DNA from 4 places in the Streptomyces sp. E11-3 genome. Region 4 is predicted to be linked to each of the others. Evidence: riboswitches for the same ligand, from Rfam matches in the RefSeq annotation. Region 4 holds a riboswitch; each other region holds the start of a gene.
What was found. Region 4 has a riboswitch for cobalamin ahead of U9R90_RS11115 (ribonucleoside-diphosphate reductase subunit alpha). Riboswitches for the same ligand answer to the same signal wherever they lie in the genome.
Positions count from the first base shown of each region.

Region 1: it holds a riboswitch for cobalamin, as region 4 does, so the genes downstream of both, U9R90_RS23825 (cobalamin biosynthesis protein) here and U9R90_RS11115 (ribonucleoside-diphosphate reductase subunit alpha) in region 4, are expected to answer to the same signal.
Region 2: it holds a riboswitch for cobalamin, as region 4 does, so the genes downstream of both, U9R90_RS26110 (energy-coupling factor ABC transporter permease) here and U9R90_RS11115 (ribonucleoside-diphosphate reductase subunit alpha) in region 4, are expected to answer to the same signal.
Region 3: it holds a riboswitch for cobalamin, as region 4 does, so the genes downstream of both, metE (5-methyltetrahydropteroyltriglutamate--homocysteine S-methyltransferase) here and U9R90_RS11115 (ribonucleoside-diphosphate reductase subunit alpha) in region 4, are expected to answer to the same signal.

Region 1 covers NZ_JAZGRL010000002.1:1,077,679-1,085,475, forward strand. Annotated here, with positions in the region: gene U9R90_RS23805 (class II aldolase/adducin family protein) at 1-212, opposite strand, end outside; gene U9R90_RS23810 (lysozyme) at 388-1,152, shown strand; gene U9R90_RS23815 (anion permease) at 1,319-2,629, shown strand; gene U9R90_RS23820 (hypothetical protein) at 2,668-2,889, shown strand; cobalamin riboswitch at 3,120-3,254, shown strand; gene U9R90_RS23825 (cobalamin biosynthesis protein) at 3,437-4,405, shown strand; partial or broken gene U9R90_RS23830 (cobyric acid synthase) at 4,402-5,973, shown strand; gene cobN (cobaltochelatase subunit CobN) at 5,970-7,797, shown strand, end outside.
Region 2 covers NZ_JAZGRL010000002.1:1,547,792-1,555,588, reverse strand. Annotated here, with positions in the region: gene arsM (arsenite methyltransferase) at 1-413, shown strand, start outside; gene U9R90_RS26135 (hypothetical protein) at 452-736, opposite strand; gene U9R90_RS26130 (arsenate reductase family protein) at 878-1,246, shown strand; gene U9R90_RS26125 (hypothetical protein) at 1,497-2,444, shown strand; gene U9R90_RS26120 (ATP-binding protein) at 2,482-4,557, shown strand; gene U9R90_RS26115 (ABC transporter substrate-binding protein) at 4,644-6,245, shown strand; cobalamin riboswitch at 6,322-6,509, shown strand; gene U9R90_RS26110 (energy-coupling factor ABC transporter permease) at 6,539-7,264, shown strand; partial or broken gene U9R90_RS26105 (energy-coupling factor ABC transporter substrate-binding protein) at 7,261-7,569, shown strand.
Region 3 covers NZ_JAZGRL010000002.1:1,247,033-1,254,829, reverse strand. Annotated here, with positions in the region: gene U9R90_RS24620 (FAD-dependent oxidoreductase) at 1-1,317, shown strand, start outside; gene U9R90_RS24615 (YkvA family protein) at 1,392-1,706, shown strand; cobalamin riboswitch at 1,805-2,033, shown strand; gene metE (5-methyltetrahydropteroyltriglutamate--homocysteine S-methyltransferase) at 2,175-4,511, shown strand; gene U9R90_RS24605 (SAM-dependent methyltransferase) at 4,657-5,484, shown strand; gene U9R90_RS24600 (BCCT family transporter) at 5,663-7,411, shown strand; gene U9R90_RS24595 (bile acid:sodium symporter family protein) at 7,529-7,797, shown strand, end outside.
Region 4 covers NZ_JAZGRL010000001.1:2,478,028-2,485,824, forward strand. Annotated here, with positions in the region: gene U9R90_RS11090 (extracellular solute-binding protein) at 1-826, opposite strand, end outside; gene U9R90_RS11095 (GntR family transcriptional regulator) at 1,112-1,891, shown strand; gene U9R90_RS11100 (carbon starvation CstA family protein) at 2,034-4,286, shown strand; gene U9R90_RS11105 (CstA-like transporter-associated (seleno)protein) at 4,283-4,489, shown strand; gene U9R90_RS11110 (GNAT family N-acetyltransferase) at 4,567-5,079, shown strand; cobalamin riboswitch at 5,225-5,366, shown strand; gene U9R90_RS11115 (ribonucleoside-diphosphate reductase subunit alpha) at 5,506-7,797, shown strand, end outside.

The sequences.
Region 1 (7,797 bases), on a different contig from region 4:
CCCAGCGTGTCGTGTGGCGCGAGCCGGTCGTACGGCACGCCGCTCGGGGTGACCAGGACGATGTCCCCGACCCGTACCGACACATTGCCCGAGGTGCCGACGACCAGGCCGTCCGTCGCCGTCCTGCGGGCCGTCGCCACGAGCTCCGCCCAGGCCCGTTCGAGCGCGCCGTCCGACGGCACCCGGGTCCGTTCCCCTGTTCGACCATCCATGGGGCGATCCTGCCAGGTGAGCGGCGCGCCCGTGGTGCGGAGCCTCGGAATCCTTAGTCCTCCATATGGGCATACATGGGCGTGTGCCAACGATTGGCCGGAGATCGACGGGCATAGTGGGGATCTCGGTTAGCCTCAGGGTGATTTGTCATGCACGTCGCCATCGGGGGGAAATATGGCTCGTGATCACCATCCGTCCCGGCGCCCCAGCCGCGCCGCCCGCGCTCGCGCCCGCGCCATCGGAGCGTCGGCCGTGACCCTCGCCCTCGCGGGCACCGCCATCGCCGCGGCCCCCGCGGGCGCCGCGCCCAAGCCGCGGGGGCACGACGTCTCCTCGCACCAGAAGAAGGTCAACTGGCGCAAGGCGAAGAGCAAGGGCGCCCGGTTCGTGTACGTGAAGGCGACCGAGTCGCATACGTACAAGAACCCGTACTTTCGTCAGCAGTACGACGGCTCGCGCGAGCAGGGACTGATCCGCGGCGCGTACCACTTCGCCGTGCCGCACAAGTCGTCCGGCAAGAAGCAGGCCGCGTACTTCGTCCGGAACGGCGGCCTGTGGCGCGGCGACGGCTGGACGCTGCCGCCCGCGCTCGACATCGAGTACAACCCGTACAGCAAGAAGAAGAAGTGCTACGGGCTGAGCAAGAAGAAGATGGTCGGCTGGATCAGCGCCTTCAGCGCCGAGGTGAGGCGGCAGACCGGCCGCCATCCGGTGATCTACACGACGGCGCACTGGTGGAAGAAATGCACCGGTAACAGCCGCGCCTTCGGCACCCACCACGCCCTGTGGCTGGCCAGCTACAACTCGTCGCCCGGGCGGCTGCCCGCGGGGTGGTCGTATCCGACCTTCTGGCAGTACAGCAACAAGGGGAAGCTGCCGGGTGATCAGAATCTCTTCAACGGCTCCCAGGCGCAGTTGAAGAGGTTCGCCCGCAGCTAGCGGGCCCGCAATCCCGGCAATCCCGGCGCGGGCGCCGCCGTCGCGGCCTAAGCGGAACGGCCGCACGCCGCTCAGGTAAACCGTGGCGCCCACCCCAGTTCACCTTCCGTTCACTCAGGTTGCCTACGTTCCACAAGCCAATGACATCAAGCGATTGCCTGGGTAAATGGAACACATCACGCTGCTGCTAGCGATCGTGATCGTGACAGCTCTCGTGTTCGATTTCACGAACGGTTTCCACGACACCGCCAACGCGATGGCGACGACCATCTCGACCGGCGCGATGAAGCCCAAAGCCGCGGTGGCCATGTCCGCCGTGCTGAACCTGGTCGGAGCCTTCCTGTCCGTGGAGGTCGCCAAGACGATCTCCAAGGGGCTGGTGCAGGAGGACGGCATCCAACCTGAGGTGATCCTCGCGGCACTCGTCGGTGCCATCCTCTGGAACCTGGTGACCTGGCTGGTCGGCCTGCCCTCCAGCTCCTCGCACGCCCTCATGGGCGGTCTGATCGGCGCCACCATCGCGTCCATCGGCATCAGCGGTGTCAACGGCGGGGTCGTCGTCACCAAGGTGCTGATCCCGGCCGTCGCCGCCCCGCTGGTCGCCGGTATCGCCGCGATGATCGGCGCCCGGCTGACGTACAAGCTCGGCAAGAACGTCAGCGCGAAGACCTCGGCGAAGGGCTACCGCGGCGGCCAGATCGCCTCCGCCGGCCTGGTCTCGCTGGCGCACGGCACCAACGACGCCCAGAAGACGATGGGCATCATCACCCTGGCGCTGGTCGCTGGCGGCGCTCTCGCGCCCGGCTCCAACCCGCCGGTCTGGGTGATCGTCTCCGCCGGTATGGCGATCGCGCTCGGTACCTACCTGGGCGGCTGGCGCATCATCCGCACCATGGGCAAGGGCCTCACCGACCTCCAGCCGCAGCAGGGCTTCGCCGCCCAGACCAGTGCGGCCGTGGTCATCCTGTCCTCGTCGAACCTCGGCTTCTCGCTGTCGACCACACACTCCTGCTCCGGCGCCGTGATGGGCGCGGGCCTCGGCCGCAAGGGCGGTGTGGTCCGCTGGTCGACCGCGACCCGGATGTTCGTGGCCTGGGGTCTGACCCTGCCGGCCGCCGGTCTGGTCGCCGCGCTGGCGGAGTTCGTCGCCCGGCAGGGTGACTGGGGCGTCGCCGTCGTCGTCGCCTTCCTGATCGGTTCCTGTGCCGCGATCTGGTTTATCTCGCGCCGCCAGGTCATCGACCACACCAACGTCAACGAGGTCGACGAGAACGCCCCCGCCGCCTCCGCTTCCGCCTCGGGCGAGGCCGAGCCCGCGGGTGTCGTGACCAACGCGATCGCGGCGGTCGTCCCGCCGCCGACCGCCGCGGCCGAAGCCGCGGAGGCGGCCGCAGAGACGGCCGACGAGGCCCTGACCACCATCCCGGCCCAGGCCGCGGCGGCGTCGGACGCCGACACGCGACCCGCCCGGGTCTGATGAGCACGGCTTCGAGCCCGAGTTAAGGAAACAGCAGCATGGACATCGACTGGGAAGCCCTCGGCTCCGTCTTCGGCGTCAGCCTCGTGGCGACCGTCGGCCTGGTGGCCCTCTTCACCCTGGGCATGATCGGCCTCTCCAAGCAGGAGGAGGCCGCCGAGCAGGGCGGCTCCGCGACCCTGGCACGTACAGGCGCGTACGCCTGCTTCGCCGCCTGCACCGCGGCGGTGGCGTACGGCATCTTCATGATCGTTTCCTGACGGGAACCATGATCGCCTCCTGACGGGGGCAGCGCACTCCGCGAGCGGCGCCTCGCGACCTTCACCACGGTCGCCGGGCGCCGCTTCCGTGCGCTCCCTCAATGCTTCGGCGCGACCCCGCGAGGCCACCTCGAAGTGGTCCTCGTAACACAGTCCCTGTGCAGGTCAACGACGAGTTGACGGGCGTTCGGGGACCGTGGTGGACTGCCGGAGCCATATACGGCGGCAGGAGAGGAAGCCGGTGCGAATCCGGCGCGGTCCCGCCACTGTCACCGGGGAGCTCTCCCCCAACACCGGAAGTCACGGTCCGCGGCTGCGGATTGGAAGGCCGGGGGAGCTGCGCGTATCCGGGAGCCAGGAGACTCACGTCGCCGTTTTCCGTCGAACCAGGGCGCGGACCCTGAGTGAGGACAAAGCGCGATGCCGGGCTGCCCGTCACACATCTTGTTGAGTACCAGTCTGTTGAGTACCAGCCTGTTGAGTACCCGTGCGTGGGGTACTCACCGCACTCCAGAGGTCCTTCGAGGCGTATCGGCCGGCTGACCCCGTGCGTGCCGATCGTGTTCTCGCGTACGGCGCCACCGCGGGCCTGCTCGGCGATCTGCTGCTCGGCGATCCGCGCCGCGGCCATCCGGTCGCCGCGTTCGGCCGTGCGGCGGGCTCCGTCGAGCGCCTGCTGTGGCGTGACCACCGCGGCTGGGGTGCCCTGCACACCACGGTGTGCGCTGGTGGTGCCCTGGGCGCCGCCGCGCTGGCTTCGCGCGCCCTGCGCCACTCCCCCGCCGCTTCTGTCGCGCTGACCGCCGCCACGACGTGGGCCGTCCTGGGCGGTACGTCCTTGGGGCGTGAGGCGCGGGCCGTCGGCTCCGCGCTGGAGGCCGGGGACCTCGACGTCGCCCGGGAGCGGCTGCCGCACCTGTGCGGGCGCGATCCGCAGGCGCTGGACGGTCCCGGTATCGCGCGGGCCGTCGTCGAGTCGGTCGCCGAGAACACCTCGGACGCCGTGGTCGGCGCGCTGGTGTGGGGTGCCGTCGGCGGCGTGCCTGGCCTGGTCGGATTCCGGGCCGTGAACACCCTGGACGCGATGGTGGGCCACAAGTCGGCGAAGTACCGGCGCTACGGGTGGGCTTCGGCCCGCCTCGACGACGTGGCCGGATGGCCGGGTGCCCGCCTGACCGCCGCCCTCGGAGTCGTCGCGGGCGGCGACCCGCGCGGCGCGCTGCGCGCCTGGCGGGCCGACGCGAGCAAGCACCCGAGCCCCAACGCGGGCCCGGTGGAGGCCTCGTTCGCCGGGGCGCTGGGCGTGCGGCTCGGCGGAACACTGTCCTACGGCGGACGGGTCGAGCACCGACCGGTACTCAACACCGAGGGCCGGACGATCGAGGTCGGGGACATCGAGCGGGCCGTACGGCTGTCGCGGCGGGTCGGCGCGCTGGCGCTGGGCGCGTCCGTAGCCGGGCGGCTCGGGGCGGCGGCGCTGCGCCGCCGTACGCGACGACGGGGAGGGGCATCGTGACGCCGACACCGCGGACAGGTCGTGGGGGCGGGCTGCTGGTCGCCGGGACCACGTCGGACGCCGGGAAGAGCGTGGTCACCGCGGGCATCTGCCGCTGGCTGGCGCGCAAGGGCGTGTCCGTCGCGCCCTTCAAGGCGCAGAACATGTCGCTGAACTCGTTCGTCACACGCGAGGGCGCCGAGATCGGCCGCGCCCAGGCGATGCAGGCACAGGCCGCCCGTGTCGAGCCCACCGCGCTGATGAACCCGGTGCTGCTCAAGCCCGGCAGCGACCGCTCCAGCCAGGTCGTCCTGATGGGCAAGCCGGTGGGCGAGATGAGCGCGCGCGGGTTCTTCGGGGGGTCTGGGGGGTCGTCCCCCGGGTGAGGGCTGCACGGGGGCCGTCAGGAAGCCCTGCTCGGCACGGTGGTGGAGTGCCTGGAGGAGCTGCGGAGCTCGTACGACGCGGTGATCTGTGAGGGCGCGGGCAGTCCCGCCGAGATCAATCTGCGGCGTACCGACATCGTGAACATGGGGATCGCGCGGGCGGCCCGGTTCCCGGTGGTGGTGGTCGGGGACATCGACCGCGGTGGCGTCTTCGCGTCCTTCTTCGGTACGACGGCGCTGCTCAGCGGCACCGACCAGGAGCTGGTCGCCGGGTATCTGGTCAACAAGTTCCGCGGCGATGTGTCCCTGCTCGAACCGGGCCTGGAGATGCTGCGCCAGCTCACCGGGCGGCGGACGTACGGTGTGCTGCCGTTCGCGCACGGGCTCGGCATCGACGAGGAGGACGGGCTGCGGGTCTCGCTGCGCGGCGCCGTGCGCGAGTCGGTGGTCGCTCCGCCGGTCGGCGACGAGGTGCTGCGGGTCGCCGTGTGCGCCGTACCGCTGATGTCGAACTTCACCGATGTGGACGCGCTGGCCGCCGAACCCGGCGTGGTGGTGCGGTTCGTGGACCGGCCCGACGAGCTGCATGACGCCGATCTGGTCGTGGTGCCGGGCACGCGGGGCACGGTGCGCGCCCTGGAGTGGCTCAGGGAGCGCGGTCTCGCGGACGCGCTGGCGCGCAGGGCTGCCGACGGCCGCCCGGTGCTGGGAATCTGCGGCGGCTTCCAGGTGCTCGGCGAGCACATCGAGGACGAGGTCGAGTCCCGCGCGGGCGCTGTCGAGGGGCTCGGACTGCTGCCGGTCCGGGTCACGTTCGCGCGTGAGAAGACCCTCGCCAGGCCGGTCGGCCAGGCGCTGGGCGAGCGGGTCGAGGGCTACGAGATCCATCACGGTGCCGCTCGGGTGGAGGGCGGCGAGTCCTTCCTGGACGGCTGCCGGGTCGGCTCCGTGTGGGGGACGCACTGGCACGGGTCGCTGGAGAGCGACGGGTTCCGGCGCGCCTTCCTGCGCGTGGTCGCGGCCGCCGCAGGGCGCCGTTTCGTGCCCGCGCCCGACACCTCGTTCGCCGCGCTGCGCGAGGAGCAGCTCGACCGGCTCGGCGACCTCATCGAAGAACACGCGGACACCAGTGCGCTGCTCAGCCTGATCGAGACCGGCGCTCCGTCCGGTCTCCCGTTCATCGCCCCGGGGGCACCTTCATGACCGTCCTGCTTCTGTCCACCGCCGATACGGATCTGCTGGCGGCCCGCGCGTCGGGCGCGCCGTACCGGATCGGCAACCCGACCCGGATCGACGTCGCGACCGAACTGCCCGCGCTGCTCGACGGGGCCGAGATCGCCGTCGTACGCCTCCTTGGTGGCAAGCGCGCCTGGGAGGACGGGCTCGCCGCGCTCAAGGCGTCCGGTGTCCCGACCGTGCTGCTCGGTGGCGAGTCGGTGCCCGACGCGGAGCTGATGGCCGAGTCGTCGGTGCCCGCGGGTGTGGTCGCCGAGGCGCTGCGCTATCTCGTCGAGGGCGGAGCGGGGAACTTCGTCGAGCTGGCCCGGTTCCTGTCCGACACGGTGCTGCTGACCGGTCAGGGCTTCGCCGAGCCGCAGAAGATGCCGGAGTTCGGGGTGCACGGCGCCTACGCGCGCGTGGCGGGCCGTCCCACCGTGGGTGTGCTGTTCTACCGGGCGCACGAGCTGTCCGGGAACACCGCCTTCGTGGACACCCTCTGCGAGGCGATCGAGGCGCGCGGCGCCAACGCTCTGCCGGTGTACTGCGGTTCGCTGCGCGGCGCCGATGCCGGGCTGTACGAGATCCTCGGGCAGACGGACGCGCTCGTCGCCACGGTGCTCGCGGCGGGCGGCACGCACGCGTCGGACGCGTCGGCGGGCGGCGACGACGAGGCCTGGGACATCGGGGCGCTCGCCGAGCTGAACACCCCTGTGCTGCAGGGCCTGTGTCTGACCTCGTCCAGGGCGGCCTGGGAGGCCTCCGACGCCGCCCTGTCCCCCATGGACGCGGCGATGCAGGTCGCCATCCCCGAGTTCGACGGGCGGCTGATCACGGTCCCGTTCTCCTTCAAGGAGCAGGGCCCGGACGACGTCCCGGTGTACGCGGCCGACCCTGAGCGGGCCGCGCGGGTCGCCGGAATCGCCGTACGGCACGCCCAGTTGAAGCACAAGCCGAACGCGGAGAAGAAGCTCGCGCTGGTCTTCACCGCCTACCCGACCAAGCACTCCCGCGTCGGCAACGCGGTCGGCCTGGACACGCCCGCGTCGGCCGTACGGGTCCTGGACGCGCTGCGCGACGCGGGGTACGGCGTCGACGGCCACCCCGACAACGGCGACGAGCTGATCCACCGCCTCATCAACGCCGGTGGCCACGACGTGGAGTGGCTCACCGAGGAGCAACTGGCAGCCGCCCCCGCGCGCGTGCCGCTCGCCGACTACCAGGCGTGGTTCAGCACGTTGGACCCCGAGCTGCGTGACGGAATGCTGGAGGCGTGGGGTGAGCCGCCCGGCTCGCTGTACGTGGACGGCGACGACATCGTGCTCGCCTCCCTGCAGTTCGGGAACGTCGTGGTGATGATCCAGCCGCCGCGCGGCTTCGGCGAGAACCCCATCGCGATCTACCACGACCCAGACATGCCGCCGTCGCACCACTACATGGCCGCCTACCGCTGGCTGGAGCTGTCCTTCGGCGCGGACGCGATCGTGCACATGGGCAAGCACGGCACCATGGAGTGGCTGCCCGGCAAGGGCCTCGGCCTGAGCGGCGGTTGCGCACCGGACGCGGTGCTCGGGGACCTGCCGCTGATCTACCCGTTCATCGTCAACGACCCGGGCGAGGGCACCCAGGCCAAGCGCCGCGGCCACGCCACGGTGGTGGACCACCTGGTGCCGCCGATGGCGCGCGCCGACACGTACGGCGACCTGGCCAAGCTGGAGCAACTCCTCGATGAGTACGCCCTGGTCAGCGATCTCGACCCGACCAAGGCCCCGGCCGTACGGGCGCAGATCTGGACGCTGGTGAAGGCGG
Region 2 (7,797 bases), on a different contig from region 4:
ACGAGATGCTCGCCCTGGCGCGGGCGAACGCGGCGGCCGGTGCCACCAACGTGGAGTTCCTCCGGGGCGCCATCGAGTTGGTGCCGCTGCCGTCGGCGAGCGTCGACGTGGTGATCTCCAACTGCGTGATCAACCTGTCGACGGACAAGCCCGCCGTCTTCGCGGAGGCCTTCCGGGTGCTGAAGCCGGGTGGCCGCATCGGCGTCACGGACGTGGTCGCCGAGGACGGACTCACCCCCGAGCAGCGCGCCGAACGCGGCGACCACGTGGGGTGCGTCGCGGGCGCCCTGTCGTTCGCCGAGTACCGCGCGGGCCTGGCGGCGGCTGGCTTCACCGGCATCGAGATCACCGCCACGCACGCGGTCGCCGACCGTATGCACTCCGCGATCGTCCGTGCCACCAGGCCGCGTTGAGCGACGACCCGGTGGCGCGGAGCCGTGGAGGTGGGTGATCAGCGGCTGTAGCGCATCAGTGCCCGCACCATATGGCAGGTGATGTCGGACGGCGGATGGACGCCGACGAGCTCGGCGGTGGAACGTATCCTGCGGTCGTCGGCCTGCTCGGCGCGGTAGACGCCGGAGTCGAGCAGGGCGATGGCCAGGCGCATGGCCTTCAGTCGGCGGTTGTGCCGGATGTACCACTCGCGCGGTCGTCCGGCGGGCAGCGGCTTCTTTACCAGGGGCATGTAGGGCAGGTCGATCGGCAGGGTTTTCGCGGTGAGTACGGCAGCGGCCATGGGCATCCTCCAGGGGTGGTCGAGGCCCTCGCGGACCATCTCGAACACTGCTTCTATTCTACTGCGGGGCACTGACAAAAGCCGCTGGCCAGAAGCCCTTTGATGCCCCGTCCGCCCCACCTGTCGCCCTACGCTTGGGGCATGGAGATCTGGATCAATCCGGCCTGCTCGAAGTGCCGCAGCGCGATCAAACTGCTCGACGCGGAAGGCGCCGACTACACCGTGCGCCGCTACCTGGAAGACGTACCCACCGAGGACGAGATCCGTGCCGTACTCGCCCGACTCGGCCTGGAACCCTGGGACATCACCCGCACCCAGGAGGCCGACGCCAAGGCCCTCGGCCTGGCGGACCGTCAGGCGTGGCCGCGTACCGCGGACGTCCGCGACCGGTGGATCGCCGCGCTGGCCGCGCACCCGAAGCTGATCCAGCGCCCGATCATCACCGCGGACGACGGCACGGCAGTCGTCGCCCGCACCGACGAGGCGGTACGCGACGCCCTGGCACGCTGACGCACGCGGGCGCCGGAGGTACTCGGCGACGAGATCGCCGAAGCCTTCGCCCGGCACGGCTGACACCGTCGTCAGAACGTTTGATCCATTCGTACGCGCATGCGGTGAACTCCTGGGGGAAGGAGGGTAGTTGCCTTTTGACTTTCCGTGGTGAGGCGCGTGGAACCTGTGTAGTTTCGGGGGGCAAGCGAGCTCGCCCGGGTATGGCACCCGCCCAAGCCGTCGGCCGAGGATGAACAGGACTGAGACAGTGTCAGCCGCAGCGCCTCCGTTCCCGGACCACGACAGCGAGAGCTTCGACCGGTTCCGCTCACGCCTGCTCCTGTGGGTCTGGGACCAGGTCATGCGCAGCCCCGGCCTCCCCGTGGACTGCGCCGAGTTCGGCACCTGGCAGAGCATCCCGCAGAGCACCGTATGGTCCCTCGTGGACCGCCTCGGCGAGCAGCAGCTGATCAGCGCACAGGGCCCCAGGCAGTACGCCCCCACGGTGACCCTGCTGCCCGAGGGCGTGGCCGAGGCCCGGCTGCTGCAGGCCCGCAGGGCCGACCCGGTACGGCGCGGCCGCCACGCCACCAGCGCCGTACTGCGCTGGATCTACGCACGCTCCGACCGGCAGCCGCTGCGCATCGAGGCCTTCTTCGACTCGGCGGAGCTGTTCTTCCTCGGCGAGGCCCTGTCCCGAGCCGAAGTCGCCCGCGCCCTGTCCTACCTCGCCGACTCGCGCCTGATCACCTGTACGGGACCGGAGTTCCAGGGCGGCGTCGGATCGGAGGTGGCCCTCACCTCGCTCGGTACGGACGCCGTACTCAGCGAGAGCGAGACGGGCGACATCGGGGAGTTCGTGGCGCGGCAGCGGCAACGCCCCCAGCAGACCCACATCGAGGCCGAGACGGTCAACGTCGCGCAGGGCGACTTCCACCAGTCGATCCAGACCGCCCTGTCACCCGCCGAACTGTCCCGCCTGATACGCCAGCTGGCGCCCGTACTGGCCCCGGACGACGCGTCCCGCACAGCACTGCTGAACAGCGCGGACGACCTGGCACGGCCCGGCGGCCCGGACGGCGAACCCGACCCGGACCGCCAGCGCGGCCTGATGGAAAGGGTCAGGCGGCTGCTCGGCGACAGCCCGGACACCGTGGGCCGACAGGTCGCGCTCGACGCGATAGGGCAGGCCCTGGGAAGGCTGCTCGGCGGTTGACGCGTTTCCCATCTGATCTTTCGGCAAGAGGAGGACCATGCGGCCACACCTGTACGCACGCGACCCCTTGCTGCACGCCCTGGTGCCCCGACTCGTCGGCCTGGCACCCGCCAAACGCGAACTGGTGCGCCAGGAACACCCGGGCGACCAGCCCGTCGTCCTGCTGACCGGCCGCCACGGCATGGGCAAGACCGCCGTCCTGGACGCCCTGGACCAGGCCTACCGGGGGCGCGTCCCCCTAGGCAGGGTCGATGTGGCGGAGGTCGACCCCGCGCGCCACGCCGGTTTCCCGGCCTCGAACACCTCCGCCGTGGTGGAGGTGCTCGTCCAGCTGGTGTGTGACCTCGCGCCCGCCCTCAGCCGCACCGGCTTCCCCCGGCTGCTCCCCGGCCTGTTCGCCATCTCCAGCTGGCACCGCGGCGGCGACCACGAGCGGCGCCTGGCCCGCGTCCGTATCGACCGGCTGCTCGTCGCCTGCGACCTGCAGAAGGCCGACGAGGCGGGCCAGGACGGCGGCGGCGGGGACTGGACGTACGAGGTCAGCGAGGGCCTGGCCCACACCGGCGGACAGCAGGACCTGGAAGCCGTGGCCACCGCCGTCGTCACGCAGTACTTCCGCAGGCATACCAAGACCCGCCCCGCCCGCGCCGTGCGCGAGTGGTACCACGGCCACGTCGCGGGCTCCGACGACGGCGAGGCCGCGCTGGTACGGCTCTGCCTCCGCTTCCACCAGGGCGGCGCCTACCGGCACGCGGTCGAACGCCTCCTGGTCGCCGCCTTCGTCGAGGACCTCGCCGGGGCCTACGGCCGCTGGCAGCGGGCGAACCGCACCCCCCGGCCGCTGGTCCTGCTGGACAACGTCCACACCGAGGGCGGTGAGCAACTGCTCGACCTGATCCTCGAACACCGGGCGGCGGCCGGCCCCGGCGCCTTCGACCCGCTGGTCCTCGTCGCGACCCGGCTCGGCGACGCCACCGCCCGCTACCCGGACGCGACCCGCCGCCAGCTCACCGAACTCCTCAGCACCTCCGGCTGGTCCCGCACCACACCCGCGTCGACATCGGCCGGGCTCCTCGTCGTCCCGCTCGCACCGCTCGACCTGGACGATGTCCTGCTGATGCTCGACCGCGCCGACGCACCCCTGCACCGCCAACTGCCATCCGCCCTGCACGCGCTCACCCGCGGGCACCCGGCGGGCAGCGCCCTGCTCGGCGCGGCCGTCGTCCGCGCGGCCGGTGAACGGACCGTCGGGCCCGATGAGTTGCTCGACCTGCGCACCGAGGACGACCGCCCGGTCGCCGAACTGCTCCTGGAACGCCTGATCCCGCACCCCCAGCACCGCGACCACCTCGTGCTGCTCTCCCCGGCCCCCGACCGCGACGCCGCCGACACCCTCGCGTCCCGGTCGACGGGCGTCGGAACCGCCCCGCTGCCCGCCGCCGAGGCCGCCCGGTACCTGGAAGAGGAGCACTGGACCGCCGACGCGGCCAACACGGCCCACACGGCCGCCCCGGACGAGGCGGCCGATGACGGCCGCCCGCGCTTCGTCCCCGACCCCTTCCTGCGGGACCTGCTGGTCCACCGGGCGCGCGGGGGCCCGGACGAGGGCCGCCGGTGGCAGCACACGCACACCGTCCTGCGCGAGCACTACGAGGCACTCGGCGCCGCACACGAGGCCGACGTCCTGCGGCACACCCTCGCCGCGTCGGGCCCCGACCCGGTGGTGACCCGGCTGACCGAGCGGTTCGACCAGCAGGACGCGGCCGACTGGCTGCGCGCCCTGCGCCACATCACCACCGCACCACACCCGCCGAGAGCCCAGTGGACGGACCAGCGCGCCGAGATCGCCCGCGGCGCCCACGACCACCTGCGCGCCGACACCGACGCCACCGCACGCTCCGTCAACCGGCTGCTGCACGCGGTCTGGTACCTGCGCGAGACGTACGCCGAGCCACTGGACGACCTCTGCGACGGCGTCGGTACGGAGCTGCGGTACCTCTCCGTACAACACCCGTCGGGCCACGCCGTACTGAACCGGGCCGCGCAGACCTGGCCGGTGTCGCTGCGGCACGGATGGCCCTGCCCGATCGAGCCATCACAGCCGCAGCCGTAGTCGTCGTAGTCACAGCCGTAGTCGAACCATCACCGTCGCAGTCCTGATCGAACCATCGCAGCCGCAGTCGTAAGGGGAGACGAACCATGCTGACGCGCTGGAGGAACCATGTCTGGGGCCCGCTGGACAAGGCCATCGCCGCGGTGGTGTGCCTCGCACTCCTCGTCGGGCTCGGCGTGCTCGTCGTCACCCTGCTGCCCGAGGACTGTGGCGACGGTCTGGAGGAGGTCGGCGGCGAGTGCGTGGGCGTCACCGCGACCGACTCACTGGACGGCGACCCGAAGATCAAGACCCTGATCAGCGCCGTCGCGAAGGAGAACGCCCGGGTCAAGAAGGCCTGGGAGGACCCGGAGGGCGGCAGGCCGCCCGTTGCCTATGCGCGGATCGCGCTCCTGATGCCCTTCACATCGGATGACAGCAGCACCATGAGCCCGGTCGAGATCAGGCGGGCTCTGGCAGGCGCCTACACGGCCCAGCTGGAGGCCAACGCGGAAGCGGGCCCGCACTACCAGCTCCTGCTGGCCAACGACGGCAAGGACCTGGACAAGTGGCGCCCGGCCGTGGACCGGCTGGCCGGGATGACGGGCGGCGACTCACCGCTGGTCGGGGTGCTCGGCATGCCGAGCAGCACCCCGCAGACCCTCGCCGCGGTCGAGGCGCTCGGCGAGCACAGCATCCCCTCGGTCGGGCCGATCCTCACCGGGACGACGATGCGGGACGACTACCTCTTCAAGACCTCTCCGTCGAACAAACTTCTGGCGCAGGCCCTGGACGGGTACCTGGCTGAGGAGCCGGGCAAGCGGGGATTCCTGGTGGCGGACAACCGGCGGACGGACTCGTACTCACTCGACCTGCGTGAGGTGTTCGAGGTCGAGTTCGGCAAGAAGTACGGACTGCGCAAGAACCGGGCCTACTTCCTGGGCATGACCGGAGAGGACGCCGGAATCCCGCGCCGCTTCTCCTCGGTGGCCCAGAAGGTCTGTGTGACCGGTTCGGACACGGTCTTCTTCGCCGGTCGGGACCACGACCTTCCGTACCTGATCAACAGGCTGGTGAAGGAACCCTCCTGCGACCGCTCCCGGCCGCTGCGCATCCTGAAGGTGGGCATCGGGCTCGGCCTGGAGTACACCACGCCGGAGCTCACCCAGCGGATGCGGGACGCCAACATCACGCTGGTGAACGCGGCTTCGGTCGACCCCGCGTGGTGGGAGGAGAAAAAGCACAAGGAGCGGCCGGACGGGCTCGGCGCCTTCCTGGAGCAGTTCGGGGCGGTGGAGAAGCAGCACAAGCTGGGGGAGCGGCCGCTGGACGACGGCTACTCGATCATGTACCGGGATGCCTTCACCGTGCTCTCCGAGGCCTTCGACCAGGCGTACAACGACATCAACGACCCCGAGACGACCGAGGAAGGCGAACCTCGGGTCATGCCAACGAAGGACGACATCTACGAAACCATCGTGAACATGGGCATCCTCGACACCGCGGGCGGCACCAGCTGTGTCAGCTGCGTGCTCGGGGCCTCGGGTACGTTCGGCTTCGACGACTCCGGCGACACGCAGAAGTGGTCGGTGTGCAAGCCGGTGCCCGTGATGGAGTACCCGGCCAAGCCGAAGCCCAAGGGCAAGGCCAAGGGCGGCGCCAAGCTCTTCCGCACGTACGAGCGCATCTTCGACGGCGACTGCCCATAGACCGCGCGAGAACCCACGGGAAGTGGGGGGTCACGGCCCGCAGTCGTCTGTAGTTGTCAGGTCCGGTACCAGCGGACTAGTGTCACCACGCCTTGGTGTACGGGAAATCGGTGTGATGCCGATGCGGCCCTCGCCACTGTGATCGGGAAGTCCGGCTCCAGCCCCCAGGGGCAGCCACTGGGTACCTCCGTGTACCCGGGAAGGCGGAGTCTCGGGCGGTACGACCCGTAAGCCAGGAGACCGGCCAAGGCGCGTTGTCCATCCACGAGGTGCTGGAGAGGGTCTGCTCAGCCATGCACATAGCCGAGGGTTTTCTCCCACCGGTACACGCGGTCGCCTGGAGCGCCGCGGCGGCGCCGTTCGTCGTCCACGGCGTACGCGCCCTGACCCGTGAGGTCAGGTCCAACCCCGAGAGCACGCTGCTGCTCGGCGCGTCCGGCGCCTTCACGTTCGTCCTCTCCGCGCTGAAGATCCCTTCGGTCACGGGCAGTTGCTCGCACCCGACCGGTACGGGGCTCGGCGCGATCCTCTTCCGGCCGCCGATCATGGCGGTACTCGGCACCATCACCCTGCTCTTCCAGGCGCTGCTGCTCGCGCACGGCGGGCTCACCACACTCGGCGCCAACGTCTTCTCGATGGCGATCGTCGGGCCGTGGGCGGGGTACGGCGTCTACCGCCTCCTGAAGCGGTTCGACGTGCCGCTGATGGGCGCGGTGTTCGGCGGCGCGTTCGTCGCGGACCTCTCGACCTACTGCGTCACCAGCGTCCAACTGGCGCTGGCCTTCCCGGACCCGAGCAGCGGGTTCCTGGGATCGCTCGGCAAGTTCGGCTCGATCTTCGCGGTGACGCAGATCCCGCTCGCGATCAGCGAAGGGCTGCTGACGGTGCTGGTGATGCGCCTTCTGGTGCGGTCCAGCAAGGGGGAGCTGACCCGGCTCGGCGTGCTCCTGACGCGGAAGCAGGCGCGGGCGCAGGCGCAGGCGCAGGCGGCGAAGGGTACGGAGGCGGAGTCCCGATGACCAGGAACGCGAAGATCAACACCCTCCTGCTGCTGGTGGTGGCCGCGCTGGCGGTACTGCCCCTGGCGCTCGGCCTCGGCGACGACAAGGAGGAGCCGTTCACGGGAGCCGACGGCGAGGCGGAGGGCGCGATCACCGAGATCGACCCCGACTACGAGCCCTGGTTCACCCCGCTCTACGAACCGCCGTCGGGCGAGGTCGAGTCGGCCCTGTTCGCCCTGCAGGCGGCACTGGGCGCGGGCGTACTGGCGTACTACTTCGGCCTCCGCAGAGGCCGCAGACAGGGCGAAGCCCGCGCGGCGGCGGACCAAATGTCAGCCCGGCCGGCGTTTGAGGCCATCGGTAAACAGGACGAGGCCCGCGCGTCGGCGGCATCGGACCGAATGTCAGCCCGGCCGGCGTTTGAGGCCATCGGTGAGCCCGGCCGGCGAGGCCTTTCGGGAAGGGGCGGGGCGGGGGACCAGTCTCTGGCGCCCGCCCCCACCCGCCGAAACGCCCCAGGACCTGCCGCTTCGGGCGCCGAGCCCGGCACC
Region 3 (7,797 bases), on a different contig from region 4:
GACACGCTCCCCGAGGGCCCCCGCGCACGCAAGTCCCTGCCCCAGGCCCGGCACACACATCTGCTGTGGTCCGGCGGCGCCCGCGCCTTCGAGAGCCTGCTGCCCGGCATCACCGACCGGTGGCTGGCCGCCGGAGCCCGCCGCATCCCGCTGCCCACCGGCCTGGTCACCATGACGGCCCAGGGCTGGATGCGCCGCTGGTCCGAGATGCAGTACGTGATCGCCTGCTCCCGCGACCTGCTGGACTGGGTGGTCAGGGAGCAGGTGCTGCCCCTGCCCTCGGTCACCGTCCTCGAACGCACCGACTTCCTGGGCCTGGTGGGCGGCCCCGACCGGGTCACCGGCGCCCGCGTACGCACCCCAGAGGACGGCGAGCAGATCCTGCACGCCGACCTGGTCATCGACGCGAGCGGCCGCGGCTCGCAGGCTCCGGCATGGCTGGAGGCCCTGGGCGTGGGCCCCATCGAGGAGGCCGAGGTCGACTCCGGCCTCGTCTACGCGAGTCGCGTCTACCGAGCCCCGGAAGGCACCGAGGACTTCCCCATCGTCAACGTCCAGTCCGACCCGCGCGTCCCGGTCCCAGGGCAGACCGCGACGATCGTCCCGGTCGAGGGCGCCCGCTGGCTGGTCACCCTCTCCGGCACCCGAGGCGGCGAACCCACCCGTGACCCGGCCGGGTTCGAGCCCTTCGCCCGCTCCGTGCGGCACCCGGTCGTCGGCGAACTGATCTCGCAGACCACACCGTTGACCGACGAGGTGACCCTCTCCCGCAGCACGGTGAACCGGCGCCGCTACTTCGAGAAGGCCAGGCACTGGCCGGAGGGCTTCATCGCGGTGGGCGACGCGGTGGCCACATACAACCCGGTCTACGGACAGGGCATGTCCGTGGCAGCTCAGGGCATCACCGCCCTGCGCGACCAGCTCGCGTCCGGGCCGTCGGCGTACGATCGGCTGCGCGCTCCGGGTCTGGCCCGCCATGTGCAGCGGGCCATCGGCCGCAGAGCCGCCTTCGCCTGGGAACTGGCGACGTCGCAGGACATCCTCTACCCCGGCGCCAAGGGCAAGCAGCCCCCGGCCGCCGCGAAGCTCCTGAATCGATATGTCGACCGCTTCATGGAGACCGCAACCGACCGCGCCGTGGTCGCCCAGGCCCTCTTCGACGTGATGACCATGTCGGCGCCGCCGACCGCCTGGGTACACCCGGACATCGCCGTCGCGGTGATGCGAGGACGCGGCAAGCCCCCGCTCCAGGGCCCGCCCCTGACCGCCGACGAGCTCAAGGCCGCCGCCTCAGGACCGCCTGCCTCCGGGCTCTGACCGGCCTACGCCGATCGGGTTCCGGGCCCGCCTCCCCGGGGATGCGGGCCCCGGCAACGGGAATGAGAAGGGGGATGAGTACCGAACTGAAAGTCATCGCGGCGGTCGTGGGCCTCATCCTGCTCACCACCGTCGTGCTGGTGATCGTCCTCCTGGTCCGTCTCGTACGGGCCCGCAAGCTGCTGCGCGACGCGGGCGTCCCGCTGGAGAACAAGCTCGCCTTCTGGGGCGCGCTGCTCTACGTGATCTCCCCGGTGGACCTGCTTCCCGACCCGATCCTCCTCGACGACATCGGGGTGCTGCTGCTGGCCCTGCGCTCCCTGCACAACGCCAAGGACGCCGCGGGAGCCGCCGGGCGCGCGGCGCCGCCGCAGATCGTACGACGGTAGGCGGTGCCGCCTGGCGATGAAGTCGCCGCCCGCGTAGGTGTCTTGGAGCGCACTCCCACGCAAGCCGGCAGCGGTACGGGTACGCTGGCGGACGCAGCTGGTTCGCCCCGTCCGCCAGGCGGGATGCGTCGCAAGAGGGAACCCGGTGGGAATCCGGGACTGCCCCGCAGCGGTGAGTGGGAACGACCGCCGTCACACGCACTGGGTCCGACGAAGGGCCTGGGAAGCGACGGCCAGTAGAAGCCTGCGTGCGCGTCCGTACGACACCGTACGAGTGCTGACGCGACGCGACGACGCAGGCGTGCCCGCGAGTCCGAATACCTGCCACTGCCCGTACCCCGCAGCGGGGTGCGGTCCAACCGGGACCTCGTGGGCGGGTTCGCGGCGGCAGGGCTCCCACCGCGGTGCGGTGCCCTCTCCTTCGCGTACGCGCCGTGAGGTCCGACCGGACTCGCGAAGGAGAGTTCCGTGGATCGACGACCTGCCACCGTGCCGCCCCTGGCCACCGTGTACGGCTACCCGCGCCAAGGCCCGCGCCGCGAGCTGAAGAAGGCCATCGAGGGCTACTGGGCCGGACGGCACACCGCCGAGACCCTGCACACCACCGCCGCCGAACTGCGCCGCGACACCTGGCGCACGCTGACCGAAGCGGGCATCGACGAAGTGCCCACCGGCGACTTCTCGCTGTACGACCACGTCCTGGACACCGCCGTCATGGTCGGCGCGATCCCCGCGCGGCACCGCGCCGCCTGCGACACCGACCGGCTGGACGGCTACTTCGCCATGGCCCGCGGCACCCAGGACGCGCCGCCGCTGGAGATGACCAAGTGGTTCGACACCAACTACCACTACCTGGTCCCTGAGTTGGGCCCCGACACGATTTTCACCGCCGACTCCGCCAAGCAGCTCGCCGAGTTCCGCGAGGCCACCGCGCTCGGGTACACCGCACGCCCGGTCCTGGTCGGCCCCGTCACCTTCCTGCTGCTCGCCAAGCCCGCGGACGGCGCCCCCGCGGACTTCCAGCCGCTGACGCTGCTCGACCGGCTGCTGCCGGTGTACGCCGAAGTCCTGGCCGACCTGCGGGCCGCGGGCGCCGAGTGGGTGCAGCTCGACGAACCCGCCCTGGCGCAGGACCAGCCCCCGGCCGTACTGAGCGCACTGCGCCGCACCTACGGGGACCTCGGCATCCTCGCCGACCGGCCGCGGCTGCTGGTCGCCTCGTACTTCGACCGGCTCGGTGACGCGCTGCCGGTGCTCGCCCAGACCCCCGTCGACGGCCTGGCGATGGACTTCACCGGGCCCGCCGCCGCCAACCTCGACGCGCTGGCCGCGGTCGGCGGGCTGCCCGGCAAGCGGCTCGTCGCGGGCGTCGTCGACGGCCGCAACGTGTGGCTGAGCGACCTGGGCAAGGCCCTCGCGACCCTGGCCACACTGCTCGGTCTCGCCGACCGGGTCGATGTCGCGCCGTCCTGCTCGCTGCTGCACGTACCCCTGGACGCCACGGCCGAACGCGACCTCGACCCGCAGGTCGCCCGCTGGCTCGCCTTCGCCCGGCAGAAGACCGACGAAGTGGCGACCTTGGCCCGCGGCCTGGCCGAGGGCGTCGACGCCATCGCGCCCCAACTCGCCGCGAACCGGGCCGCCCTGGCATCCCGTACCGCCTCCGCCCTCACCCACGACCCCGCCGTACGGGCCCGCTGCACGGCCGTCGCCGACCGTGACACCCGCCGCCCGCAGCCGTACGCGGAACGCGCGGTCGCGCAACAGGCCAGGCTCGGCCTGCCCGACCTGCCCACCACCACCATCGGCTCCTTCCCGCAGACCCCCGAACTGCGCACCGCCCGCGCCGACCTGCGCACCGGCCGCATCGACCAGGCGGCGTACGAGGAGCGGATCGCCGCCGAGATCCGGGACACCGTCACCTTCCAGGAGAAGGCAGGGCTTGACGTCCTCGTACACGGCGAGCCGGAACGCAACGACATGGTGCAGTACTTCGCCGAGCAGCTGACGGGGTATCTCGCCACCCGGCACGGCTGGGTCCAGTCGTACGGCACCCGCTATGTACGCCCGCCGATCCTGGCCGGGGACGTGTCACGGACCGAGCCCATGACCCTCAGGTGGACCGGCTACGCCCAGTCCCTCACCGGACGGCCCGTCAAGGGCATGCTCACCGGCCCGGTGACCATGCTGGCCTGGTCGTTCGTCCGTGACGACCAGCCGCTCGCGGACACCGCACGGCAGGTCGCCCTCGCCCTGCGCGACGAGGTCGGTGACCTGGAGTCGGCGGGCACGGCCGTGATCCAGGTCGACGAACCCGCCCTGCGCGAGACCCTGCCGCTGCGCACCGCCGACCGGTCCGGGTACCTGGCCTGGGCCACCGAGGCGTTCCGCCTGGCCACGTCGGGCGTACGCGCGGACACCCAGATCCACACCCACATGTGCTACGCCGAGTTCGGCGACATCCTCGCCGCCATCGAGGAGTTGGACGCCGACGTCATCAGCCTGGAGGCCGCCCGCTCGGGCATGCGGATCGCCGATGAACTGGCCGCCGCCGGATATCCGCGCGAGGTCGGGCCCGGGGTGTACGACATCCACTCGCCGCGCATCCCCGCCGAGGACGAACTCGCCGACCTGATCGCCCGCGCCGTGCGCGCGGTGCCCGGGCGCCGCCTGTGGATCAACCCGGACTGCGGTCTGAAGACCCGCGGCTGGCAGGAGGTACGCCCCGCGCTGGAACGCATGGCGGAAGCAGCCCGCCGCGCCCGGGGCGACCTCCCCGGTGCCTCCGCCGAGGCGGTCGGCTGACGTTCGCGTAGCGGCAGAGCGGGGGCGCACCTCATGCCGGGTGCGCCCCCGTCCGCGTACGCCTCCGTGCGCGTGCCCCCGTCGGCGTACGCACTGACCTCCGTGCCAAGATGCCTCGCACACACAGGAGTTGGGAAGGAGCCAGATGACCGACGAGGCACAGGGCAACGCCGCCACGCGCGACGCCCGCGACCGTATCGACACCAGCAGGCCGCACACCGCCCGGATATGGAACTACTGGCTGGACGGCAAGGACAACTACCTGGTCGACCGCGAAGCCGGAGACCAGATCCGGCAACTCCACCCCGGCATCGGCGACTACGCCCGCGCCGACCGCCTCTTCCTCGGCCGTTGTGTGCGGTACCTGGCCGGGGAGCTGGGCATGCGGCAGTTCCTGGACATCGGCACCGGACTGCCCAGCGCCGACAACACCCACGAGGTGGCGCAGCGGGTCGCGCCCGAATCCCGGATCGTGTACGTGGACAACGACCCCCTCGTCCTCACCCACGCCCGCGCGCTGCTCACCAGCACCCCCGAGGGCCGGACCGACTACCTCGACGCCGACCTGCGCGATGTCGACGCCATCCTGGAACGCGCCGCGCGGACCCTCGACCTGACCCAGCCCGTCGCGCTCGTCCTGCTGGGCGTGGTGATCTTCATCGACGACGACGCGGAGTCCTACGGTGTCGTACGCCGCCTTCTTGACGCCCTGCCCAGCGGCAGCCACCTGGTGCTCTCGCACACGATCACCAGCCCGGCGATGCCCGACGTGGACCGCGCCGTGGAGTTCTGGAACGAACACGGCACCCCGAAGCTGACCCAGCGCACCCCGGAGCAGATCACCCGCTACTTCGACGGACTGACGTTGCTGCCGCCGGGCGTGGTGTCCTGCTCGCGGTGGCGCGCGGACGGAACCGAGGACGGGGAGCCCGAAGAGGTGGCCATGTTCGGCGGAGTCGGCCGCAAGGCCTGATCGGCCTGGCCGCACGGATACGTGTGTCCTGTGGCGGATACGTGCGCCAAGGGTTGACGTCCGCTCCGTTTTCGTTCAGTGATGAAGCTGTGATGTGTGTCGAGGACCGATGAGGGCAGGTGCGTCGGGTAGTTAAGAGAATTGTCAAAGATCACCGAAGATAAGGCTTGGTATCTGAGTGACTGGGGATCAGGTGGCAAGTCCACCGAGTGACGAGCAAACGGGCAGGAAGCCAGACGCGCCGTCCATCGCTCCGTGGGTGTTCCTGCCCGCCGCGGGGATCATCTTGGCCTTCGTGTTGTACGCCACGATCTTCTCGGACAACGCGAAGAAGGTGATCGGCGACATCAACACGGAGGTCGTCGGCGGTGTCGGCTGGTACTACACGGCCATTGTCGCCGTCTTCGTGGTCTTCTCCCTCTGGGTCGGCATCGGGCACTTCGGTGACATCAAGCTCGGAAAGAACGAGGACAAGGCCGAGTTCAGCCTGGGCTCATGGCTGTCGATGCTGTTCGCCGCCGGTATGGGCATCGGTCTGGTCTTCTGGGGCGTGGCGGAGCCGCTGACCCACTTCGCCGCACCCCGGCCCGGAGTCGGCGATACGCCGGACCAGGAGACCGTCAGTCAGGCGGCCGAACAGGCCCAGCAGTCCCTGGTGCAGACGTTTATGCACTGGGGCTTCCACCCCTGGGCCATCTACGTCGTGGTCGGCCTGGCCATCGCCTACGCCGTGCACCGCAAGGGCCGCCCGGTCTCCATCCGCTGGGCACTCGAGCCGATCCTCGGCGACCGGGTCAAGGGCGGTCTGGGCAACACGATCGACGTGATCGCGATCGTCGGCACCCTCTTCGGCGTGGCGACCTCCCTCGGCCTCGGCGTGATGCAGATCTCCGCCGGACTCGAATTCCTCGACTGGGTCGACGACCCCAGCACCACCACCCAGGTCGTCCTGATCGCCCTGATCACCCTCGTGGCCACCATCTCCGTGGTCACCGGTGTGAAGAAGGGCATCAAGTGGCTGTCGAACCTGAACATGGGGCTCGCCGCCTCGCTGATGGTCTTCGTGCTCATCGCTGGTCCGACGCTCTTCCTGCTCAACGAGTTCGTCACGTCCATCGGCGCCTATCTGCAGAACGTCGTCCAGCTGTCCTTCGACACCGGCGCCATGCAGGGCGACGCGGGCGAGGCCTGGCAGAGCGGCTGGACCACCTTCTACTGGGGCTGGTGGATCTCCTGGGCACCCTTCGTCGGTATCTTCATCGCGCGTATCTCGCGCGGCCGCACCGTCCGTGAGTTCGTACTCGGCGTACTGCTCGTCCCGACCCTGCTCACCTTCTTCTGGTTCTCCATCTTCGGTGGCGCCGGTCTGTACCGCGAGATGTTCTCCAGCGGCGGCATCATGAGCTGGAGCGACAAGGACGAGGTATTCAGCGTCGACACGAACAGCGCGCTGTTCGCGCTGCTCGACACCCTGCCCGGCGGTGCGTTCATCGCCGGTGTGGCGATTCTGCTGATCGTGCTCTTCTTCGTCACCTCATCCGACTCCGGTTCCTATGTGGTCGACATGCTGGCCAGCGGCGGCGACCCCAACCCGCCGAAGTGGAGCCGGGTCTTCTGGGCCCTCGCCGAAGGTGCCGTGGCGGCCGCATTGATCATCGCGGGCGGGTCCGACTCGCTGGTAGCCCTCCAAACCATGGCGATCCTCATCGCCCTGCCGTTCAGCTTCATCATGCTGGCCATGTGTTACGCGACGATCAAGGAGTTCCGCCGAGAACGCGCGGTCTATCTGGCCCATCAACGCCGGGTCCAGACGCAGGAACTCACCGAGAAGGTCGCCGCCGCGATCGACGCCGGTAACGGTGGCAACGGCGGCAGTGACGATGGCGCCAGTGACGATGTCGGCGGCAGCGGAGGCAAGACGCTCTAGCCGACCGTCCCACCCAAAGGTGTCCGGTTCATCGGGGCATACCGCCCGACGAACCGGGCACCTTCTCGTTTCCGCACGCCTGTGGACTCCTCGACCCCCGGCCACCACCCTGTGCTCGTGGATTCCCCCCTTGTCACCGTGCTGGTGCCCGCCGTGCTCGCCGTCATCATGCTCGGGCTCGGACTGAGCCTGACCATCGGTGACTTCCGCCGGATGGCCGACCATCCGCGCACCGTGGCCGTCGCCCTCGGCTGCCAACTGGTGCTGCTGCCCGCCGTCTGCTTCGGCCTGGTGCTGGCCTTCGGTCTGGCGGCCGCCCCGGCCGTCGGCATGATGCTGCTCGCCGCCTCACCCGGCGGCACCATGGCCAACCTCTACAGCCACCT
Region 4 (7,797 bases):
CCTCCCAGCCCAGACCGATCCAGGAGGCGATGTCACCCTTGGGCACGATGTCCGTGGACTGCTGCGGGGTCGCCTCGTCCTTGTCCTTGGGGGCCTTGGACAGCGACTGCAGCTCCTTGTAGAAGTTGATCGCCGATGCCGCCTCGTCGGTGGCCAGGGCACCCTTCCACTGGTCGCCGTCCTTGACCGCGAGGTCGCCGCCCTCGTCCCAGAGGAACCCGGCGAAGACGTACCAGCTCTGGCCCGGCAGATAGATCGGCTGGACCTTGCCGTCGGACTTCTTGATCTTCTTCAGGCCGTCCAGCCACTCCTCGCGGGTGGTGGGCTCCTCGACCCCGGCGTCCTTGAAGATCTTCTTGTCGTAGATGACGACGCGGTTGGCCGCGTACCAGGGAGCGGCGTAGAGCTTGCCGTCGAGCTCGGCCGAGGCGACCATGCCCTTGTTCCAGCCGTCGTAGCCCAGCTTGGCCTTGTCGTCGGTCAGGTCGGCAAGGCCCTCGGTGGCCGCGTAGCCGGCGGTCTGGGTGTTACCCAGCTCGATGACATCCGGCGGGGTGTCCTCGGAGAGGGCCGTGGTGACCTTCTCCTGGATGCCGTTCCACTTCTGTTCCTCGACCTTGACCTTGACGCCCTCGTGCTTGGCCTCGAACTCCTTGTTGACTTCCTTGATCCACGCCTCGGGCGCCGACCCGTCCATCACCCAGACCTTGAGGACCTTGTTGCCGTCCTTGTCCGTGGCACCGCCGCTGTCGCTGTCGCCGCCACAGGCCGCGACACCGGTCATCATGGCCGCCACACCGACTGCCATTACGAGCTTGCGCTTCATGTCACCCTCCTCAGGGAAACCAGCAACCCCCCTGCCCACCGCGGTGACATACGCGAAGTACTGCCCGTGGGGCCGGGACGTGGTCTTTAATGGTTTAGACCAGTACCGGGAGCTTGGCCTAGACCTTTAGGGGTGTCAAGGGTGTATAAGAGGGGTCCCAGATCCCGTTATCGGACCGACACCTGAGCGAGGTCGACCGGTCCGGGGCGGGCCGTGCCACCATGTGAGCCGCAACAGACGGAGGAGCCGGTGACGGCAGCAGCACAGCAGCCTGGAAGGCAGAGCATGGGTACCGAGACCGGCAAGCCCCAGGCGACCGCCCCCGCGGGCGAGCCCGCGAGCGCCACGCGCACCGCGCGCGTCCCCAAGTACTACCGCCTCAAGCGGCACTTGCTGGACATGACCGAAACCCTGCCGCCGGGCACCCCGGTGCCGCCCGAGCGCACCCTGGCCGCGGAGTTCGACACCTCGCGCACCACCGTGCGCCAGGCCCTGCAGGAGCTGGTCGTCGAGGGCCGCCTGGAGCGCATCCAGGGCAAGGGCACGTTCGTGGCCAAGCCCAAGGTGTCCCAGGCGCTGCAACTCACCTCCTACACCGAGGACATGCGGGCCCAGGGACTCGAACCCACCTCGCAGCTCCTGGACATCGGCTACATCACCGCCGACGACACCCTGGCCGGGCTGCTCGACATCTCCACCGGCGGCCGGGTGCTGCGCATCGAGCGGCTGCGCCTGGCGAGCGGTGAGCCGATGGCGATCGAGACCACCCATCTGTCGGCCAAGCGCTTCCCGGCGCTGCGCCGTTCGCTGGTCAAGTACACCTCGCTCTACACGGCACTGGCCGAGGTGTACGACGTACGCCTCGCGGAGGCCGAGGAGACCATCGAGACCTCGCTGGCCACACCCCGCGAGGCCGGACTGCTCGGCACCGACGTCGGACTGCCCATGCTGATGCTGTCGCGGCACTCGCTGGACGCCGCGGGCAGCCCGGTGGAGTGGGTGCGCTCGGTGTACCGCGGCGACCGGTACAAGTTCGTCGCCCGGCTGCAGCGCCCCCTCGACTGAGGGGTTACCCGGACCGGGGCCACCGCCCTAGATTTCCTGCCCGTGACGTGGGTAACACACGCCACAGGTGAACAGGTGATCTAGGGGACGGGAGCGCCATATGGCTGGGACAGCACCACCGAAAACCGGACAACGGCCGCGCATGACACCGAAGTCGGTGGCGATCTGGACAGCGGTCGCTCTCGTCGGCGCCCTCAGCTGGGCGATGCTCGCGCTGTCCCGAGGCGAAGAGGTCTCGGCCGCCTGGATGGTGGGCGCGGCACTCGGCTCGTACGCGATCGGGTACCGGTTCTACGCCAAGTTCATCCTGTACCGGGTACTCAAGGCGGACCGGACCCGGGCCACCCCTGCCGAACGCCTGAACGACGGCGTCGACTTCCACCCGACCGACCGGCGGGTGCTGCTCGGCCACCACTTCGCGGCCATCTCCGGGGCGGGCCCGCTGGTCGGCCCGGTGCTGGCCGCGCAGATGGGATACCTCCCCGGCACCATCTGGATCATCGTCGGCGTGATCTTCGCGGGCGCGGTGCAGGACATGGTGGTCCTGTTCTTCTCCACCCGCCGCAACGGCAAGTCGCTGGGCCGGATCGCCCGCGAGGAGATCGGCCCGATCGGCGGCATCGCCGGTCTGCTCGCGGTCTTCTCCATCATGATCATCCTGATCGCGGTGCTGTCCCTCGTAGTGCTCAACGCCCTGGCCGAGTCGCCCTGGGGCACCTTCGCCACCGCGCTGTCGATCCCGATCGCCCTGTTCATGGGCATCTACATGCGCTGGATCCGGCCGGGCCGGGTCGCGGAGGTCTCGCTGCTCGGCGTCGGGATGCTGCTGCTCGCCATCGTGGCGGGCCGCTGGGTCGCCGAGTCGAGCTGGGCCGGCGCCTTCACCCTCGACAAGTCGACCCTGGTCGTCTGGCTGGTCATCTACGGCTTCGTCGCCTCCGTACTCCCGGTGTGGATGCTGCTCGCACCGCGCGACTACCTCTCGACCTTCATGAAGATCGGCACGATCGGGATGCTGGCGCTCGGCATCCTCTTCACGCTGCCGGGCATGAAGATGGACGCCGTCACCGACTTCGCGGGACGCGGCGACGGGCCGGTCTTCGCGGGCTCGCTCTTCCCGTTCGTCTTCATCACCATCGCCTGTGGCGCCCTCTCCGGCTTCCACGCCCTGATCTCCTCGGGCACCACGCCCAAGATGATCCAGAAGGAGACCCAGGTCCGCATGGTCGGCTACGGCGGCATGCTGATGGAGTCCTCGGTCGCCGTGATGGCGATGATCGCGGCCTGTGTCCTGGACCCAGGGCTCTACTTCGCGATGAACGCCCCGCCGAACATCATCGGCGCCGATCTGCAGACCGTCTCCGACACGATCACCGGCTTCGGCTTCTCCATCACGCCCGCCGACCTGGCCGCGGCCGCCCAGGACGTGCACCTGGGCGAGGACGGGCTCCTGTCGCGCACCGGTGGCGCACCCACCTTCGCGCTGGGCGTCGCCAGCATCTTCTCGGGCGTCATCGGCGGCTCCGGCATGATGGCGTTCTGGTACCACTTCGCGATCATGTTCGAGGTGCTGTTCATCCTCACCGCGATCGACTCCGGCACCCGCGTCGGCCGCTTCATGCTCCAGGAAGTCATCGGCAACACCCAGCCGTTGGTCGGCAAGGCGCGGCAGGCATCCTGGATGCCCCGGGGCCTGGGCAGGGCGCTGGGCAGGACCGAACCCGTACTCGGGAAGTTCCGCGATGTGGGCTGGCTGCCCGGCGTCTATCTCACCAGCGCCCTGGTGGTGCTGGCCTGGGGCTACTTCCTCTGGGTCGGCGTCCATGACCCGCTCGGCGGGATCAACCAGCTCTTCCCGATCTTCGGTATCTCCAACCAGCTGCTCGCCGCGGTCGCCCTCACGGTCTGCACGGTCATGCTGATCAAGTCCGGGCGGCTCAAGTGGGCCTGGGTGACGGGTGTCCCGCTCGCCTGGGACGCCGTCGTCACCCTCACCGCCAGCTGGCAGAAGGTGTTCTCGGACGACCCGCGCGTCGGCTTCTTCAGCCTGCGCTCCGCGACCCAGGACAAGATCGACTCCGGGGACTTCAGCGGCAAGGAACTCGCGGACCTGGAGACGATCGTCACCAACACCACGGTCCAGGGCACCCTTTCGGCGGTGTTCGCACTGCTGATCGTCGTCGTGATCGCCGACGCCGTACGGGTCTGTGTGAAGGCCATACGGAACCCGCAGTCGGCGGAGCTCAAGGAGGCCCCGTACGAGGAGTCCCAGATCATCGCCCCGGACGAACTGATCGCGACGCCGGAGGAGAAGGCCCAACTCGCGGCCGCGGGCCTGGGCCCCGGCGGCGGCATCCCCGAGCAGCGCCCCGACGAGCCGGAGCCGGTCCGGTGAGCGCGACCGCCGCGCCACGCGGGGCACTGGCCCGACTGTGGTGGTACGTACGCGAGTTCACCGGCGAGAACGCCTACGACCGCTATGTCGAGCGGGCCCGCCACGAGCATCCGGACGCCCCGGTGCTGTGCCGCGGCGAGTTCGAGCGGCGGCGCACCGACGGGCACGGGCGCGATCCCCGCGAGGGCTTCCGCTGCTGCTGACCCCATGACAGCGGGCCGCCGGTTTCCCTGGGGAAAACCGCGGCCCGCTGTCAGCGCCGTACGGCACACTGCGAATCATGGACTTCCAGATCAGACCGGCACGGGCCGAGGAGTACGAAGCACTGGGCGAGCTCACCGCACAGGCCTATCTCCAGGACGGCCACCTGGACTTCGGCGCCGAGGACCCGTATCTGCACACGCTGCGCGACGTGGCCTCGCGCGCGGCGAAGGCCGAGGTACTCGTCGCCGTGGACAGCGGCGGGCCGACGGGCGCGGCGCCGCTCGGCGGGGTGACCTTCGCGGTGGCCGGGACTCCCCTGGCGGAGATAGCCAGGACCGGCGAGGCCGAGTTCCGGATGCTCGCCGTGGACCCGGCCGCGCGCGGCCGGGGTGTGGGCGAGGCGTTGGTGCGGGCCTGCCTGGAGCGGGCGCGGGCCGCGGAGTGCACCGGCGTCGTGCTGTCCACTCAGGCCTCGATGCACTCGGCACACCGGATCTACGAACGGCTTGGCTTCGTACGGACACCGGACCGCGACTGGGAGCCCGTACCCGACCTGGTCAGCCTCCTCACCTACGCGCTGGCCTGGTAGCGCGACGGCCCGTGGCGTGGCTCGGCAACCCGTGACACCGCGGCCCGTGGCGTGGCTCGGCAACCCGTGACACCGCGGCCCGTGGCCTAGCGCGCCCCACCCTACGCAGGGACACCGCGACACAATATGTGGGGGGTCCCGCAACCAACGAACCCCACATGTATGCTCGTGCTCGCTGTCGCCGCAGGGGAATCCGGTGCAAATCCGGAACTGTCCCGCAACGGTGTACTGGTGCGCTTTTGCGTACCCGCTCAGTCCGAGGTCCTGCCGACAGCGCACTCGTACCGTCCGGTCCGGGTGCCGATACGTCCGGGCCTCGTGGAATGGGCTGGTGGACGCGGAGCGCGGTGGCCCGGCACGGGTGCCCGCGCCCGTCTCCCCCGCCGCTCCCCGCGGGCCCCGCGCCGAGCGAGGGAGTGCTCCACCGTGACCATCGCGCCAGCCGATCCTGTCTCAAGGGTTGCCGAGCGGGTCGAAGACGCCCCGGGCACCGCACTGCTGCGGACCCTGACCGACTTCACCGCCGACCTCCCCGACACCGACCCGGGCAAGGTCGCCGCCGCCGCGCTGCGCGGCCGGCACGCCGGATCGGACGAGGCCGAGCTGCGCTCGCTCGCCACCGAGGCGGCCGCGGGCCTGATCGGTGACGACCCGGCGTACGCGCGCCTGGCGGCCAGGCTGCTGACGGTCACCATCGCCAAGGAGGCAGCCTCGCAGGGGGTTGTCACCTTCTCCGACTCGGTCGCCACCGGACACCGCGAGGGCCTGATCGCGGACCGTACGGCCGAATTCGTACGCACCCACGCGGCCCGCCTGGACGCGCTGATCGACACCGGCGCCGACGACCGCTTCGGCTACTTCGGACTGCGGACGCTGCACAGCCGCTATCTGCTGCGCCACCCCGTCACCCGCCAGGTCATCGAGACCCCGCAGCACTTCATGCTCCGGGTGGCCGCAGGCCTCGCCGAGGACCACTCCGACCGGGCCGTGGACGAAGTCGCCGCGCTGTACTCCCTGATGAGCAGGCTCGACTACCTCCCGTCGTCGCCGACCCTGTTCAACTCCGGCACCCGGCACCCCCAGATGTCCTCCTGCTACCTGCTGGACTCGCCGCTGGACGAGCTCGACTCGATCTACGACCGGTACCACCAGGTGGCGCGGCTCTCCAAGCACGCGGGCGGCATCGGACTCCCGTACTCCCGTATCCGCTCCCGCGGTTCGCTGATCCGCGGCACCAACGGCCACTCCAACGGCATCGTGCCGTTCCTGCGCACCCTCGACTCCTCGGTCGCCGCGGTCAACCAGGGCGGCCGCCGCAAGGGCGCCGCCTGTGTCTACCTGGAGACCTGGCACGCGGACCTGGAGGAGTTCCTGGAGCTGCGCGACAACACCGGTGAGGAGGCGCGGCGTACGCACAACCTCAACCTGGCGCACTGGATCCCGGACGAGTTCATGCGCCGGGTCGAGTCGGGCGGCGACTGGTCGCTGTTCTCGCCCTCCGATGTGCCGGAGCTGGTCGACCTGTGGGGCGACGAGTTCGACGCGGCGTACCGCAAGGCCGAGGCCCAGGGACTGGCGCAGAAGACCATCCCGGCGCGTGACCTGTACGGCCGGATGATGCGCACCCTCGCGCAGACCGGCAACGGCTGGATGACCTTCAAGGACGCCTCCAACCGCACCGCCAACCAGACCGCCGAGCCCGGCCACACGGTCCACTCGTCGAACCTGTGCACCGAGATCCTGGAGGTCACGGACGACGGCGAGACGGCCGTCTGCAACCTGGGCTCGGTGAACCTGGGCGCGTTCGTGGTCGAGGGGGACGACGGGACGGGCGACATCGACTGGGAGCGGCTGGACGCCACCGTCCGCACCGCCGTGACCTTCCTGGACCGGGTCGTCGACATCAACTTCTACCCGACCGAGCAGGCCGGGCGCTCCAACGCCAAGTGGCGCCCGGTGGGCCTGGGCGCGATGGGCCTGCAGGACGTCTTCTTCCAGCTCCGCCTGCCCTTCGACTCCCCCGAGGCCAAGGCCCTCTCCACCCGCATCGCCGAGCGGATCATGCTCGCCGCGTACGAGGCGTCCGCCGACCTCGCCGAGCGAGGCGGCCCTCTCCCGGCCTGGGAGAAGACCCGTACCGCGCGCGGCGTGCTGCACCCCGACCACTACGGCGTACAGCAGCACTGGCCCGAGCGCTGGGCCGCACTGCGCGAGCGCATCGCCACGACCGGCATGCGCAACTCGCTGCTCCTGGCGATCGCGCCGACCGCGACCATCGCCTCCATCGCGGGCGTCTACGAGTGCATCGAGCCGCAGGTCTCCAACCTCTTCAAGCGCGAGACCCTCAGCGGCGAGTTCCTCCAGGTCAACGCCTACCTGGTGCAGGACCTCAAGCGGCTCGGCGTCTGGGACGCACGGACCCGCGAGGCGCTGCGCGAGGCCAACGGCTCGGTGCAGGGCCTGGATTGGGTACCCGACGAGGTCCGGGCGCTGTACCGCACCGCGTGGGAGCTGCCGCAGCGCGCGCTGATCGACATGGCCGCGGCCCGTACGCCGTACCTCGACCAGTCGCAGTCGCTGAACCTGTTCCTGGAGACGCCGACCATCGGCAAGCTCAGCTCGATGTACGCGTACGCCTGGAAGCAGGGCCTGAAGACGACGTACTACCTGCGCTCCCGCCCGGCGACCCGCATCGCCCGCGCCGCGTCCGGCCAGTCG